2 linked regions of the Immundisolibacter sp. genome follow. The protein of the gene in region 1 interacts with the protein of each later gene in a pairwise test. Links are inferred from orthologs where the notes say so. Each region holds a gene or a part of one and is shown in the gene's direction. Other genes may lie near its edges. The genes, in order: glp and mobA.

Region 1 (9,830 bases):
AACACGGCGCGGTACGCCAGGGCGCGCGGGCGTTCGAGCTCGAAGGTCAGGCGCAGCGCCCGGCCGTGTTGTTGGGCAAAGCCGAAGCCGGTCTCGCGCAGCAGGGCTTCGACCTGCGGGACGTTAAGGGGGCGGCAGTCGTAGTGGCTGCCGCGCTTGCGCTGGCGCAGGCGCAGGTAGGGCGTGCGCCAGGCGTGCGGCAGCCAGCTCAGGAAGGCCAGCCGATAGTGCGGCTCCACGATCTGCCAGCGGTTGGGCACGGCCAGGTAGCCGACACCGTCAGGGCGAAGTACGCGGCGCAATTCGGCCAGATGCCGGCGCTGCGCGCTCGAATCGCCAACGTGTTCGATGACGTGATTGCTGATGACGACATCGAAGTGGCCATCGGGAAACGGCAGCTGAACGTCGTCGACGCGGGTGAAGCGGTAGCCGTCGTGAATCTGTCGGCTGTCGGTGACATCCACCGCGTCGACCTCGCAGCGCAGGCTGGGGTGCGTGCCGAAGTAGTGCGCGATTCCGCCGGAGCCCGTGCCGACTTCCAGCAGGCGCAGCGGCCGGCCGGTCGGCGTCAGGCCAAGCAGAGCTTCGATCTTGCGCGCCTTGGCGTTGCGGCTTGTCAGGTCGAGCGCGGCGTGGCCCTGTCTTTCCATGAGGTCCATTCGAGCCTCCGAAACTTAAGCTGATCGCCCGATCAAGCGCTGCAGCAGCGCGGCGTAGCGACTGGCTATCGAAACCCAATCGAAATGCTCCACCACCCGCGCACGGGCCGCCATGGCCCGCCGCGTGGCAGCGGCCGGGTCGTCCAGCACCGTCGCGATGGCATCCGCCAGCGCCGCCGGGTCGGCGGGCGGCACCAGCAGGGCTGTTTCGCCGTCGATGGCAATGTCGCCGATGGCCGGCAGGCGCGAGGCGACTACCGGGCACTCGCAGCCCATGGCCTCGACGATGACCAGACCGAAACCTTCCTGATCGCCACCGGCGGCGACTACCGACGGCACGACCGCCACGCTGGCCCGGCGATACAGATCGGCCAGGCGGGTGTGGTCCACCGCGCCGATGAAATCGACCGCCGAGGCGATGCCCAGGCGCTGTGCCTGAGCGCGAAGACCTTCCAGCTCCGGACCGTTGCCGGCGATGCGCAGCGCCACATCCCGCCCCTGCCCTCGCAGGCGCGCGATGGCGTCGATCAGGTAGCTGACGCCTTTTTTTTCCACCAGCCGGCCGGCGAACAGGACCGTGTTTGGCTCTCGCCCGACCGTGGGGCAGGGCGTGAAGCACCCAAGCAGATCGGTGCCCATCGGAATGATGTCGACCGCCTGCCCCGGCCGCAGGCGCTGCACCTCGTCCCGCATGGCGGCGCTGACCACCGTCACACCCGTGCAACGCGCCAGGATGCCGCGCTTGATCCAGCCTAGCAGCCGGCCGCGCAGGCCGAACAGGTCGCCGCCGTGGCTGGTGCACAGCAAGGCGCAGTTTTTCGGGACGCCGGCCAGGATCGCGACCAGCGCCTGTGGGATCAGCCAATGGGCGTGGATGGCATCGAAACGCTCGCGGCGCAGCAGACGACGCAAGGCCCACCACTGCCCTGCCAGCAGGCACGGCACCAGCAGCAGGCGCCAGCGCCGCTGGCGCAGGCGGGCCAGGATGCCGCCGTCGTAGGCCAGTTGCTGCAGGGCCTCGGGGGCATAGCGAAACCGCTGCACCGCAAGCCCGGCCAGGGTTTCTTCGCGGCGTGCGCCGGCCGCGTGGGGCGCCAGGACGTGGACGTCGAACGTTTCCGCAAGCCGGCGCGACAGCTCGAACACGAACGGCGGCTCGTGATCGCCCGCCCAGCGCGGAAAGGTGGAGGTCAGCACCAGCAGACGCGGGCGGTGGATGTCACTCAAGGCTTGTGCCACGCACCCGGCCCATCGGTTCCGGATTTGTCAAATCGCCCGAGCCGATGCGCCGACGGCTGGCGCTGGATATCCGTCGCCCCGAGGAGCGTAGCGAGGTGGGGGCCTTGCCTTTCACGGCACCGTGCCGGAGGACAAAGGCAAGGTTGCCGCGGCCGGCTTTGCCGGCCTCGCAACGACGAGGGCGAGAGCAGGTATGGAAGATCAAAACGGCGACTGGCTTCAACGCGCCGCCGCCGCCAGAAACGCCGCGATCCGCTCCGCGTCCGGTCGTTCGATGACGCCGTGCTCGCAGACGATGGCGTCGATCAGATCGGCCGGTGTTACGTCGAACACCGGGTTCCAGGCGGCGAAGCCGGCCGGCGCGATCGGCTGGCCGGCCAGGCAGGTCAGCTCCTGCGCCGGGCGTTCCTCGACCTCGATCACATCGCCGGTCGGCGTGGCCGGATCGAAGGTCGACAGTGGCGCCACCACCATCACCCGCGCGCCGTGGGCACGGGCCGCCAGTGCCGCGGTGTAGGTGCCGATCTTGTTGGCGGTGTCACCGTTGGCGGCGATGCGGTCGGCGCCGACGATCAGCCAGGCCGGACGCAGGCGGGCGAACAGCCAGGCCGCCGCGCCGTCCGCCACCAGCCGCGCCGGGATGCCGTCCTGTTGCAGCTCCCAGGCGGTCAGGCGCGCGCCCTGCAACCACGGCCGGGTTTCGTCGACGAACACTTCGCGGATGCGGCCCTGCGCGTGGGCGGTGCGGATCACGCCCAGCGCCGTGCCGTGGCCGCCGGTGGCCAGTGCGCCGGTGTTGCAGTGCGTCAGCACCCGGCTGCCCGGTTCGATCAGCGCCGCGCCGTATGCCGCCATGGCGTGATTGGCGGCGATGTCCTGATCGTGGATGGCGCGCGCGGCGGCCAGGAGCGCCGGTTCGGGATCACCGAGCAGGTCCGCAAGGCAGCCGGCCATGCGCTGCACCGCCCAGGCCAGGTTCACCGCCGTCGGTCGCGCCGCGGCGAGAGGGTCCAGATCGGCCGCGATGGCCTCCCGCCAGCCGGCGCCGTGGCCGGCATAGGCGGCCCGCGCCGCCAGCACCACGCCGTAGGCGGCGGCGATGCCGATGGCCGGCGCGCCGCGCACCACCATGTCCCGGATGGCGTCCGCCACCTCGGCGGCGCTCGCGCAGCGCAGCCAGACCTGACGCGCCGGCAACAGCCGCTGGTCCAGCAGTTCGAGTGCCCCGCCTTGCCAGCGCAGGGCACACACGCCGCTCATGCCAGGCCCCGCGCGGCGAGTGTGTCGATCAGCTCGGCAACATCCGCCGCCGGCAGGCCGATGTCGTCCACCAGCAGCGCGGCCAGCGACGCCGGATCGTCCACGCGCCGGGCGCCGACCTGCGCGCCGCGGTCCTCGGTCAGTTCGTTGCCGATCAGGATCAGGCGCCGCTCCGGCGCCAGTCGGTGCGCAATCAGCCCCTGCACGAAGCGTGACTCCGGATGGGTGGACACGTAATAGCTCGACATCTCGTAATCGGCCAGCGCCTGTTCCTGCAGGGTGAACTGGTACAGCTCGGCCCAGTCACCCTCGCCGATCTGCAGGCGCCACAAGCCGTCCTGCTCCACCAGCCGGTACTGCCACAGGTACTGTGCCTGCGCCGCTCCGGGCGCGAACGCCAGCGGTCGCAGCGGGCCGGCGGCGCCGAAGCCGACATCGGCCAGCCAGGCGGCGGCGTCCGTCTCCACCCGCAGCAGCATGTGCGTGCGCGGCAGCACGCGCTGGGTGCGATAGGTGACGCGGGCCGCCAGGCGCCGCACGCGAAAGCCGATCTGCTCCAGCACCGCCGCGAACAGCAGGTTCTGCTCGAAGCAATAGCCGCCACGGCGCGCCGTGACCAGCTTGTCGAACAGGCTGGGCAGGTCCAGCCGGATGCCGCGTCCGAGCAGCACGTCCAGGTTCTCGAACGGAATGTGGCGCACGTGCGCCAGGTGCAGGTCGGCCAGCACCTGCGGCGTCGGCTGCAGCGCGCCGCGGTAGTCGATGCGTTGCAGGTAGCGGTCAAGATCGAGCGGACTTGCGGCGGTCACGGCGGGCGCTCCGGTGCGACTCAATACAATGGGCAGGGCGCCCGTGTGCCGGGCGGCCGCCATCTTAACAAGCCAGGAATCTGCACCATGGACAGCCCCGACCCGCCGGATTGCACGCCCGCCAGCCTGGGCTTCGAGGCTGCGCTGGCGCAGGTGCTGGACACGCTCGCGCCGCTGCCGGGCAACGAGGAAGTGCCGCTCGATCGGGCCCTGGGCCGCGTGTTGGCCGAGCCGCTGCGCGCCGGCATGGACCTGCAACCGTGGCCGAACTCGGCCATGGACGGTTACGCCTTCGCGGCGGCCGACCTGGATCTGGCCCGCGGCGACGGCCTGGTGATGGTCGGCACCTCGCTGGCCGGGCATCCGTTCAGCGGCACGCTCGCCGGCGGGCAGTGCGTGCGCATCCTGACCGGCGCCATCCTGCCGGCCGGCGCCGACACCGTGGTGATGCAGGAACAGGTGTTGATCGACGGTCCGCGCGTGCGCCTGACAGCCGCGGTGCGTCCGGGCGCCAACGTGCGCGCGCCGGGCGAGGACGTGCGCGCCGGGCAGATCGTGCTGCCGGCCGGCTGCCGCCTGGGCCCGCCGCAGATCGCGCTCGCCGCCGCGCTCGGCCAGGGGCACCTGACAGTCACCCGTCGGCCGCGGGTCGCACTGTTCACCAGCGGTGATGAGCTGACGCCGGTCGGACAGCCGCTCGCCGCCGGCGCCATTTACGACAGCAACCGCCACCTGCTGCGCGCCATGCTGGAAGAAATGGGCGTGTCGGTGATCGATCTTGGCATCGTCGCCGACGACCCGGACGCCGTGCGGGCGGCCTTTGCCGCCGCCCGCGCGCAGGCCGACGTGGTGATCAGTTCCGGCGGCGTATCGGTGGGCGATGCCGACTACGTGCGGGACGTGTTCAGCGAGTTCGGCGACATCCACTTCTGGCGCATCGACATGAGACCGGGCCGGCCGCTGGCCTTCGGGCGCCTGGGCGAGACCTGGTTTTTCGGCCTGCCGGGCAATCCGGTGTCGACCGCCGTCACCTTTCTGCAATTCGTGCGGCCGGCGCTGCGCCGGCTGGAGGGAGAGCCGGCCAGTGCGCCGCTGCGGCTGGAACTGCCGCTGCTCGAACCGGTGCACAAGGCGTCCGGGCGGCTGGATTTCCAGCGCGGCGTGCTGGCTCGCGATGCCGCCGGGCGCCTTGGTGTGCGCAGCGCAGGCCATCAGGGCTCGCACGTCATGAGCAGTCTGGCTGCCGCCGACTGCCTGATGGTGCTGCCGGCGGCGACCGGCGACCTGCCGGCCGGCAGTCTGGTGCAGGTGGAATTGCTGCCCTGGCGGGCCACGCCGCAGCCCTGATCCGTGGGAGATTCCATATTCCCGTTTGTGGAAGCGACGCCCCTGTGGGAGCGGCGCGCCGCCGCGAATCCTCGAAGCAAGCATTCGGCGCAAGCATTCGGCCCGGGGGCGGGCCTCCCACACTCGAGCACTGCCGTGGAAGCGACGCCCCTGCGGGAGCGGCGCCCCGCCGCGAATCTTCAGCTCACCCATTCGGTCCGAGGGCGGGCCTCCCACACCAGAGAATCGCGGTCCTGATCGCGCTCACACCCGCAGCAGAAACGTCACCGGCCCGTCATTGGTGAGGCTGACCTGCATGTGGGCGCCGAACTGACCGGTAGCGACCAAGGCGTGGCTGGTGCGCGCCGCGTCGACCAGGCAATCGAACATCGCCCTGGCGTGCGCCGGCTCGGCGGCGGACGTGAAGCTCGGCCGTCGGCCGCGGTCGGTATCGGCGGCCAGGGTGAACTGGGGCACCAGCAGCAGGCCGCCGCGGGTGTCGGCAAGGCTCAGGTTCATGCGCCCATCGGCATCGTCGAACACGCGGTAGCCGAGTATCCGCTCGGCCATGCGCTGCGCCTGCGCCGGGGCGTCGCCCGGCTGCACGCCGACCAGCACCAGCAGGCCCGGCCCGATCTGGCCGACGGTAGCGCCGGCGACGCTGACGCGGGCCTCGGTGACCCGCTGCAGCAGCGCCAGCATGCTCAGTCGGCGGCGCGGCTGTGGCGGCGGCGGTCGGATTCGAGCAGGTAGCGCTTGCGCACGCGCAGGAAGTGCGGCGTGACTTCCACCAGCTCGTCGTTCTCGATGAACTCGAGTGCCTGTTCCAGCGACAGGCGCGTGTGCGGCGTCAGCACGATGTTCTCGTCGCTGCCGGAGGCGCGCATGTTGGTCAGCTGCTTGGCCTTGAGCGGGTTCACGGTCAGGTCGTTGCCGCGGCTGTGCAGGCCGATCACCTGTCCCTCGTAGACCTCGTCGCCCGGGCCGACCATCAGCCGCCCGCGCTCCTGCAGGTTGAACAGTGCGAAGCCGACCGCCTTGCCGGTGCCGTTGCTGATCAGCACGCCGTTCTTGCGCGTTGCCACGTCGCCGCTGGCGACCGGCGCGTAGGCGTCGAACACATGGTGCATGAGGCCGGTGCCGGCACTGGCCGACAGAAAGTCGGTGCGCAGGCCGATCAGGCCGCGGGTCGGGATGCGGTAGTCCAGGCGCACCCGGCCGCGGCCGTCCGGCACCATGTTGGTCAGCTCGCCGCGGCGGGCGCCGATCAGCTCCATGATGTTGCCCTGGTAGGCGGAATCCACATCGATGGTGAGCTGTTCGTAAGGCTCGCAGGCCACGCCGTCGATTTCCTTGACGATCACCTGCGGGCGTGACACGGCCAGCTCGTAACCCTCGCGGCGCATGGTCTCGATCAGGATCGACAGGTGCAGTTCGCCGCGGCCGGACACGCGGAACACGTCCGGATCCTCGCCGTCCTGCACCCGCAGCGCGATGTTGGTCAGCAGCTCCCGGTACAGGCGCTCGCGCAGCTGGCGGGAGGTCAGGAACTGCCCGTCGCGGCCGGCAAACGGCGACTTGTTGACCTCGAAGTTCATGGTGATGGTGGGTTCGTCCACCGTCAGCGCCGGCATGGCTTCCGGGCGTTCCGGGTCGCACAGGGTGTCCGAGATGGCCAGGCCCTCGACGCCGGTGACGGCGATGATGTCGCCGGCCGAGGCCTGCTCGACCTCGTAGCGCTCCAGACCGCGAAAGGCCAGCACCTGCAGCGCCCGGCCACGGCGCTGTGTGCCGCCGGCGCCGACCACCATCACCGACTGGCCGCGCCTGAGCGTGCCGCGCCGGATGCGGCCGATGCCGATCACGCCCACGTAGCTCGAATAGCCCAGCGCGCTGATCTGCATCTGCAGCGGGCCGTCGACTTCCACCTGCGGCGGCGGCACCTTGTCCACGATGGTCTGGAACAGCGGCGTCATGTCGCCTTCGCGCACGCTGTCGTCGAGCCCTGCGTAGCCCATCAGGGCCGAGGTGTAGACCACCGGGAAATCGAGCTGCTCATCGCTGGCACCGAGCCGGTCGAACAGGTCGAAGGTCTGGTTCAGCACCCAGTCCGGGCGCGCACCAGGGCGGTCCACCTTGTTGATGATGACGATCGGGTGCAGGCCAGCCGCGAAGGCCTTTTCGGTCACGAAGCGCGTTTGCGGCATGGGCCCGTCGACGGCGTCCACCAGCAACAATACCGAGTCGACCATCGACAGGATGCGCTCCACCTCGCCGCCGAAGTCGGCATGGCCGGGGGTGTCCACGATGTTGATGCGGTAAGGCGTGTCGCCGCCCGGCGGGGTCCAGTCCACGGCCGTGTTCTTGGCGGTGATGGTGATGCCCCGCTCGCGCTCCAGGTCGTTGCTATCCATGACCAGGTTGCCGTGGTCCTCGTGGGCGGCGAAGGTGCCGGACTGGCGCAGCAGCTGGTCGACCAGCGTGGTCTTGCCATGATCGACGTGGGCGATGATGGCGATATTGCGGATATGGGTGGACATGAAAGGCCGGCAGGCGGGAGCGAGGGGGCGGCGATTATAGCCGCCCGGCCGTGACCGGCCGGCTTCAGGCCCCGGTCAGGCCAAGAAGGCGCGGCTTCGCGGCGCGATGATCGCCCGGCGGAGCCGGGCTCTTACAGTTTCCCGAGGCTCATCCGGGCCACTTCCAGTCCCGAATCTCCGGCATGTCCTGGCCGTGTTTGTTGATGTACTGCCGGTGCTCGATCAGCTTGTCCTTGAGCTGCTGCTTCAGGTAAAGGCCCCGCTCGCCGGTCTGCGGCAGGCGGTCGATGGCGTCCATCGCCAGGTGGAAGCGGTCCAGATCGTTCAGGACGGTCATGTCGAAGGGCGTGGTGATGGTGCCCTCCTCCTTGTAGCCACGGACATGAAGGTTGGCGTGGTTGGTGCGGCGGTAGGTCAGCCGGTGGATCAGCCACGGGTAGGCGTGATAGGCGAAGATCACCGGTTTGTCGCGGGTGAACAGCTCGTCGAAATCCCTGTCGCTGAGGCCATGCGGGTGTTCGCTGGGCGGCTGCAGCTTCATCAGGTCGACGACGTTGACGACGCGGATTTTCAGCTCCGGCAGGTGCTCGCGCAGGATCGAAACCGCCGCCAGCGTCTCCAGCGTGGGCACGTCGCCGCAACAGGCCATGACCAGGTCCGGCGCGACCGCCTGGTCGTTGCTGGCCCACTGCCAGATGCCGATGCCCTGCGTGCAGTGCTTGACCGCGGCATCCATCGTCAGCCATTGCGGCGCCGGGTGTTTGCCGGCAACCACCACGTTGACGTAGTGCCGGCTGCGCAGGCAGTGGTCCATCACCGACAGCAGGCAGTTGGCATCGGGCGGAAAGTAGACCCGCACCACCTCGGCTTTCTTGTTGACCACGAGGTCGATGAAGCCCGGATCCTGGTGCGTGAAGCCGTTGTGATCCTGGCGCCAGACGTGCGAGGCCAGCAGGTAGTTCAGCGATGCGATCGGGCGCCGCCACGGCAGGTGCGCGGTCACCGTCAGCCACTTGGCGTGCTGGTTGAACATCGAATCCACGATGTGGATGAAGGCCTCGTAGCAGTTGAACAGGCCGTGCCGGCCGGTGAGCAGATAGCCCTCCAGCCAGCCCTGGCACTGGTGTTCGCTCAGCACCTCCATCACGCGGCCGGTGGGCGCGAGAAATTCGTCGCTGGACTCGGTCGCGCCGTTCCACTGGCGCTCGGTCGCCTCGAACAGGGCGCCCAGGCCGTTCGAGATCGTCTCGTCGGGGCCGAAGACGCGGAAATTGCGCTGGGCGTCGTTGAGCCGCACCACATCGCGCAGGAAGGGTCCCAGCACGCGCGTGTCGCCGATGCCGCGCACGCCCGGCGCCGGAACCTCCGCCGCGTAGTCACGAAAATCCGGCATGCGCAGGTCGCGCAGCAGCATGCCGCCGTTGGCGTGGGGATTGGCACCCATGCGCCGGGGGCCGGTGGGCGCCAGTTCGGCCAGCTCTGGCTGCAGGCGCCCCTGCTCATCGAACAGTTCCTCGGGGCGGTAGCTGCGCAGCCATTGCTCGAGCAGCACCAGGTCCTGCGGATGGGCATTTGGGTGCAGCGGCACCTGGTGGGAACGGAACGAGCCCTCGTTCGGGGCGCCATCGACCATCCTGGGGCCGGTCCAGCCCTTGGGCGAGGCCAGCACGATCATCGGCCAGCGCGGACGGATGCGATGGCCGTGCTGGCGGGCGTCCTGCCGGATGTTCCTGATCTGCTCCACGGCCGTGTCCAGCGCCGCGGCCATCGCCTGGTGCATCGCTTCGGGTTCGTGGCCCTCGACGAAGTACGGCGTCCAGCCGCAGCCGCGCAGGAACTGCTCCAGCTCCTCGCGCGTGATGCGGGCCAGGATGGTCGGATTGGCGATCTTGTAGCCGTTCAGGTGCAGGATCGGCAGCACTGCCCCGTCGCCGACCGGATCGAGAAACTTGTTCGAATGCCAGGCCGTGGCCAGCGGCCCGGTTTCCGCCTCACCG
Region 2 (5,120 bases), on another replicon or contig:
GCCAGCGCCAGCGGCAGGTGCAGCTCGACGCCGATTCGGTCCGCATCGTAGTGCAGCACCACCCCTTGCAGCCGATCCGCGCCAGCCAGGCCGGCGATGGTGCTGCGAATCTGCGCCTCCACGTCAGCCCGCAGCGGCAGCGTGCGGCCGCGCTCGAAGGACTGGTCATCCTCGGTGTCGATGTGCACCAGCACGTCGCTGACCTCATCCAGGTCCGCGATCAGCCGCTCGCGGATGTGCTCGGCAATGCGATGCCCTTCCGACACGCTGATGTGCGGATTGACCTGCACGTGCACGTCCACCAGCGCGTCCGGCCCGGCCTGGCGGGTGCGCAGCAGGTGCAGATCCTGCACGCCCTCGATGCCGCGGATGGCCTTGCGAATCACCGCCACCCGCTCGCGCGACAGGGCGGTGTCGGACAGCTCCGCCACGGATTGCCAGAGCAACTCCCAGCCAACGCGGGCGATCAGCACCGACACGCCGATGGCGGCCACCGGGTCCAGATACGGCACGCCCAGCAGGCTGCCGCCCACGCCCAGCAGCACCACCAGCGAGGAGATCGAGTCCGTGCGCTGGTGCCAGGCATTGGCCTCCAGCATGCGCGAGCGCGTTTCCCGCCCGACGCGCAGGGTGTAGCGATAGATCCATTCCTTCAGACCGATGGCGATCACGGCCACCAGCAGTGCCACCGGCTCGGGCGCCAACAGCGGCTCGCCGCTTAGCAGGCGCTGGGCGGCACGCAGGCTGATGCCGGCGGCGGTTGCCAGCAGCACCGCACCCAGAAACACCGACACCAGCGTCTCGATGCGGCCATGGCCGTACGGGTGCTTGCTGTCCGGGGCGCGCGAGCCCTGGCGCGCGCCGTACAGCACCGCCATGTCGCTGAACAGGTCCGAAGTCGAATCGATGGCGTCGGCGATCAGCGCCTGCGAGTGGGCGAAGATGCCACCGGCAAACTTGATCACGGCCAGGAACAGGTTGATGCCGGCCGCGATCAGCGTCACCCGCCGCCCGGCCTGGTAACGGCTGCCGCCTTCAGGCTGGGCGCTGGTCGCCGGCATCGCCGCCCACCTCCAGGATGATGGTCACCACGCCGTCGCGCTCGAAACTGTCGATGTGGCGGTGGCCGTTGATGCGGCACCAGGCGGGAATATCCGCCAGCACGCCGTGGTCGGTGCACCGCACTTCCAGCACGTCACCCGGGGCCAGTTCGCGAATCTTCGCCTGCGTGCGCAGCACCGGCAACGGGCACAGGAGGTAGCGGGCGTCGAGGGTATGATGGGCCATGGTCGTGGAGGGCCGTGACGGCGCAACGGTGCGCCTGCCGCCTCCCCGCAGCGCGCGAAGACAGCGCGAAAGGATAGCGCGTCGGCTCATGCCCGGTCACCTTGCAGCCAGCCCCGAGTCAAAGCTGTCGACGACTGCCGTCACCGGCCTGATCCTGGCCGGCGGAGGCGGCAGGCGCCTGGGCGGCATCGACAAGGGCCTGCTCGAACTCGACGGCGAACCGCTGGTGCAGCACGTGGCGCAGCGCCTCGTGGGCCAGGTCGGCACGCTGCTGCTGAGCGCCAACCGCAATCTGGACCGCTACCGCGCACTCGGCTTCGCGCCACTTACCGACGATCCGTACCGCGACGCCGGCCCGCTGGCCGGCCTGCGGGCCGGACTTATGGCCTGTGCCACGCCCTGGCTGCTGGCGGTGCCCTGCGACATGCCGTTTCTGCCGGTCGATCTGGGCCAGCGCCTGCTGCAGGCCGCGCCAGCCGACGACCCGCGTGCCAGGGTGCCCTGGGACGGCCAGCGCCACCACTACGCCTGCCTGCTGCTGCCGCGCACCGCGCTGGCGCAGGTGGAAACCGCACTTGATTCCGGCCGGCGCAGCGTGCGCGAACTGCTGCACGCAATCGGCTGGATCGGCGTGGATTTTGCTGCATCGGACCCACAGGCCTTCTGCAACATCAATGCGCCGGCCGATCTCGCCGCCCTCGAATGCCCCGCGGAGTCCCCATGACTGTCCAGCGCCAGACCCGCATCGTCGCCACCCTCGGTCCGGCCACCGACCCGCCGGGCGTGCTCGCGCAGATGCTGCGCGCCGGCCTGAACGTGGCGCGCATCAATTTCTCGCACGGCCAGCGCGCCGACCATGAGCGACGCATCGCCGCCCTGCGCGCGGCGGCCCAGGAAGTCGGCTGCGACGTGGCCGTGCTGGCCGACCTGGCCGGTCCGAAGGTGCGCGTGCGCGGCTTCCGGGACGGGCCGATAAACCTGGTTGCCGGCGCGCACTTCTGCATCGACGCCTCGCTCGGCGAGCAGGACGGCGACATCAACGCCGTGGGCACCGACTATGCCGAGCTGGCACAGGACGTCGCGCCCGGCGACCGCCTGCTGCTCAACGACGGCCTGATCCAGCTGCGCGTGCTTGCTGTGCAGGGCGAGGCCGTGCACTGCGAGGTCGAGGCCGGCGGCGTGCTCTCCAACCACAAGGGCATCAACAAGCAGGGCGGTGGCCTGTCGGCCGGCGCGCTGACCGCCAAGGACCGCGAGGACATCCCCATCGCCGCGGCGCTTGAAGTCGATTATCTGGCCGTCTCTTTCGTGCGCCGGGCACTGGACATCGAGCTGACGCGCGAGTTGCTGCGCGGCGCCGGCGGCCACGGCCGCATCGTGGCCAAGATCGAGCGCAGCGAGGCGGTGGCGGCGCTCGAAAGCATCGTCGAGGCGGCCGACGCGGTGATGGTGGCGCGCGGCGACCTGGGGGTGGAGATCGGCGACGCCGAGCTGCCCGGCGTGCAGAAACGCATCATCGCCGTGGCGCGCGAGCTGAACCGGCCCTGCATCACCGCCACGCAGATGATGGAGTCGATGATCGAAAACCCGGTGCCGACCCGCGCCGAGGTGCTGGACGTGGCCAACGCCGTGATGGATGGCACCGACGCCGTGATGCTGTCGGCCGAGACCTCGGTCGGCGCCTACCCGGTGCGGGTGATCGAAACCGTGGCACGGATTTGCCTGGGCGCCGAGCGCTACCCGGTCACCGAGCGCTCAGCGGCGCAGTTCGAGAGCCACTTCGCGCGTACCGACGAGGCCATCGCCATGGCTGCCATGTACGTGGCACGCAATGGCCGCATCAGCGCCGCCGTGGCGCTCACCGATTCCGGCCATACCGCACTGCTGCTGTCGCGCCTGCTGCATGGCATCCCGATTTTTGCGATGACCGAACACGCCCGCACGCGCCGCCGACTGGCCCTGATGCGTGGCGTGACGGCAGTCAATTTCGACCGTGGCGCGCGTCCCTACGAGCGGGTGGCACAGGACGCGCTGGAACTGTTGAAAGCCCGCGGCCTGCTCAGTACCGGCATGCGCGTGCTGATCACCAAGGGCGATCAGCCCGGCTCCGGGCGTTCCAATACCTTGCTGTTGATGGACGTGGGCTGAGCGGGCAACGCCGCCCTGGCGCGAGCGACGGGCGCGCCCACACCTGAAGGCATCGAGGGCGCCGGCTCCAGGCACCGCGCAAGACAAGGAGCCACCATCGATCGCCGCAAAGCTTGCGCCCGGTTTCGCACCTGTTCGCCGCCGATGTGGACAATTCGCGGCCGATGGCCAAGAATCCGCGGCCCACGCCCACCGGCAGCCCGCATGGCCAAGATCCTGTTATTGCACGGCCCGAACCTGAACCTGCTCGGATGCCGCGAACCGGCCATTTATGGCCACGACACACTGTCCGACATCGACGCCCGGGCGACGGCGCAGGTCACCGCAGCCGGCCACGAGCTGCTTTGCCGGCAGAGCAACGCCGAACACCAGCTGATCGACTGGGTGCAGGCGGCGCCCGGCGAGGGTGTGGCGATCATCGTCATCAACCCCGGCGGCTACACGCACACCAGCGTCGCCCTGCGCGACGCGCTGGCGGCGGTGGCGCTGCCGTTCATCGAAGTTCACCTGTCGAACGTGGCGGCGCGCGAGCCGTTTCGCCGGCACTCGTATTTTTCCGACCTGGCGCTGGGCACCATCAGCGGTCTTGGCGCGCTCGGCTACGAGCTGGCGCTGACCGCAGCGCTGCGCCGGCTTGGCAACCCAAACTGACAACCCAAGGATCCCGATGGACATCCGCAAGATCAAGAAGCTCATGGAGCTGGTGGAACAATCCGGCATCAACGAGCTCGAGGTGCGCGAGGGCGAGGAGTCGATCCGCCTGAGCAAGGCGCCCGCCGGCGTGATGATGACGCCCGTGGCCGCGCCAGCGGCCGCGCCCGCCGTGGTGCCAGCAGCTGTTGCCGCGGCGCCGGCCCAGCCGGCCGGGTACACACAGACCGCCCCGATGGTCGGCACCTTCTACCGGGCACCGTCCCCGGACAGTCCGCCGTTCGTCGAGGTCGGCAAGCAGGTGGCGGCCGGGGACGTGATCTGCATCATCGAGGCCATGAAACTGATGAACCAGATCGAGGCCGACAAGGCCGGCGTGGTGGCCGCCATCCTGGTCGAGGACGGCCAGCCGGTGGAATTCGGCCAGCCGCTCGTCGTCATCGCCTGACGGGCGCGCGCCATGTTCTCCAAAGTGGTGATCGCCAACCGCGGCGAGATTGCGCTGCGCGTGCTGCGCGCCTGCCGGGAGCTGGGCATCGGCACGGTGGCGGTGCACTCCACCGCCGACCGCGAACTGATCCACGTGCGCCTGGCGGACGAATCCGTGTGCATCGGACCGCCGGAGCCGAGCAAGAGCTACCTGAACATCCCGGCCATCATCGCCGCCGCCGAAGTCACGGACGCCGAGGCCATCCACCCCGGCTACGGGTTCCTGTCCGAGAACGCGCAGTTCGCCGAAAGCGTCGAGCAGAGCGGTTTCGTGTTCATCGGCCCGCGGCCGGACACCATCCGCCAGATGGGCGACAAGCTCGCCGCCATTGCCCTGATGAAGGAACTGGGCGTGCCGACGGTGCCCGGCTCGGGCGGGCCGCTGGGCGATGACGAGGCCGAAAACCTGCGCATCGCCGCCGACATCGGCTACCCGGTGCTGATCAAGGCGGCCGGCGGCGGCGGCGGGCGCGGCATGCGCGTGGTGCATACGGAGGCTGCCCTGAACGGCGCCATCGCCACCACCGGCCGCGAGGCCGGTGCGG

Evidence for each region.
Region 2: the proteins of glp (region 1) and mobA interact in binary tests that used the Escherichia coli proteins (3 or more experiments, as listed by UniProt). The link is inferred for Immundisolibacter sp. from one-to-one orthologs.

The regions. Positions count from the first base shown.
Region 1 is NZ_JACIZD010000002.1:63,369-73,198, forward strand. What follows is about bases 3,250-6,184. They hold glp (gephyrin-like molybdotransferase Glp), read left to right. Parts: upstream 3,250-4,054; coding sequence 4,055-5,314; downstream 5,315-6,184. Other genes in these bases: H5U26_RS04215 (arylamine N-acetyltransferase), read right to left, coding at 3,250-3,967; dtd (D-aminoacyl-tRNA deacylase), read right to left, coding at 5,558-5,995; typA (translational GTPase TypA), read right to left, coding at 5,998-6,184. Outside these bases: H5U26_RS04200 (class I SAM-dependent methyltransferase), read right to left, coding at 1-659; H5U26_RS04205 (glycosyltransferase), read right to left, coding at 675-1,886; mtnA (S-methyl-5-thioribose-1-phosphate isomerase), read right to left, coding at 2,118-3,158; more of H5U26_RS04215, read right to left, coding at 3,155-3,249; more of typA, read right to left, coding at 6,185-7,833; H5U26_RS04235 (phosphoketolase family protein), read right to left, coding at 7,982-9,830. UniProt on the Escherichia coli protein: Catalyzes the insertion of molybdate into adenylated molybdopterin with the concomitant release of AMP.
Region 2 is NZ_JACIZD010000001.1:314,822-319,941, forward strand. The notes cover bases 240-3,193. They hold mobA (molybdenum cofactor guanylyltransferase MobA), read left to right. Parts: upstream 240-1,375; coding sequence 1,376-2,011; downstream 2,012-3,193. Other genes in these bases: H5U26_RS01515 (cation diffusion facilitator family transporter), read right to left, coding at 240-1,061; H5U26_RS01520 (sulfurtransferase TusA family protein), read right to left, coding at 1,036-1,287; pyk (pyruvate kinase), read left to right, coding at 2,008-3,193. Also shown: more of H5U26_RS01515, read right to left, coding at 1-239; more of pyk, read left to right, coding at 3,194-3,435; aroQ (type II 3-dehydroquinate dehydratase), read left to right, coding at 3,640-4,086; accB (acetyl-CoA carboxylase biotin carboxyl carrier protein), read left to right, coding at 4,103-4,534; accC (acetyl-CoA carboxylase biotin carboxylase subunit), read left to right, coding at 4,547-5,120. UniProt on the Escherichia coli protein: Transfers a GMP moiety from GTP to Mo-molybdopterin (Mo-MPT) cofactor (Moco or molybdenum cofactor) to form Mo-molybdopterin guanine dinucleotide (Mo-MGD) cofactor.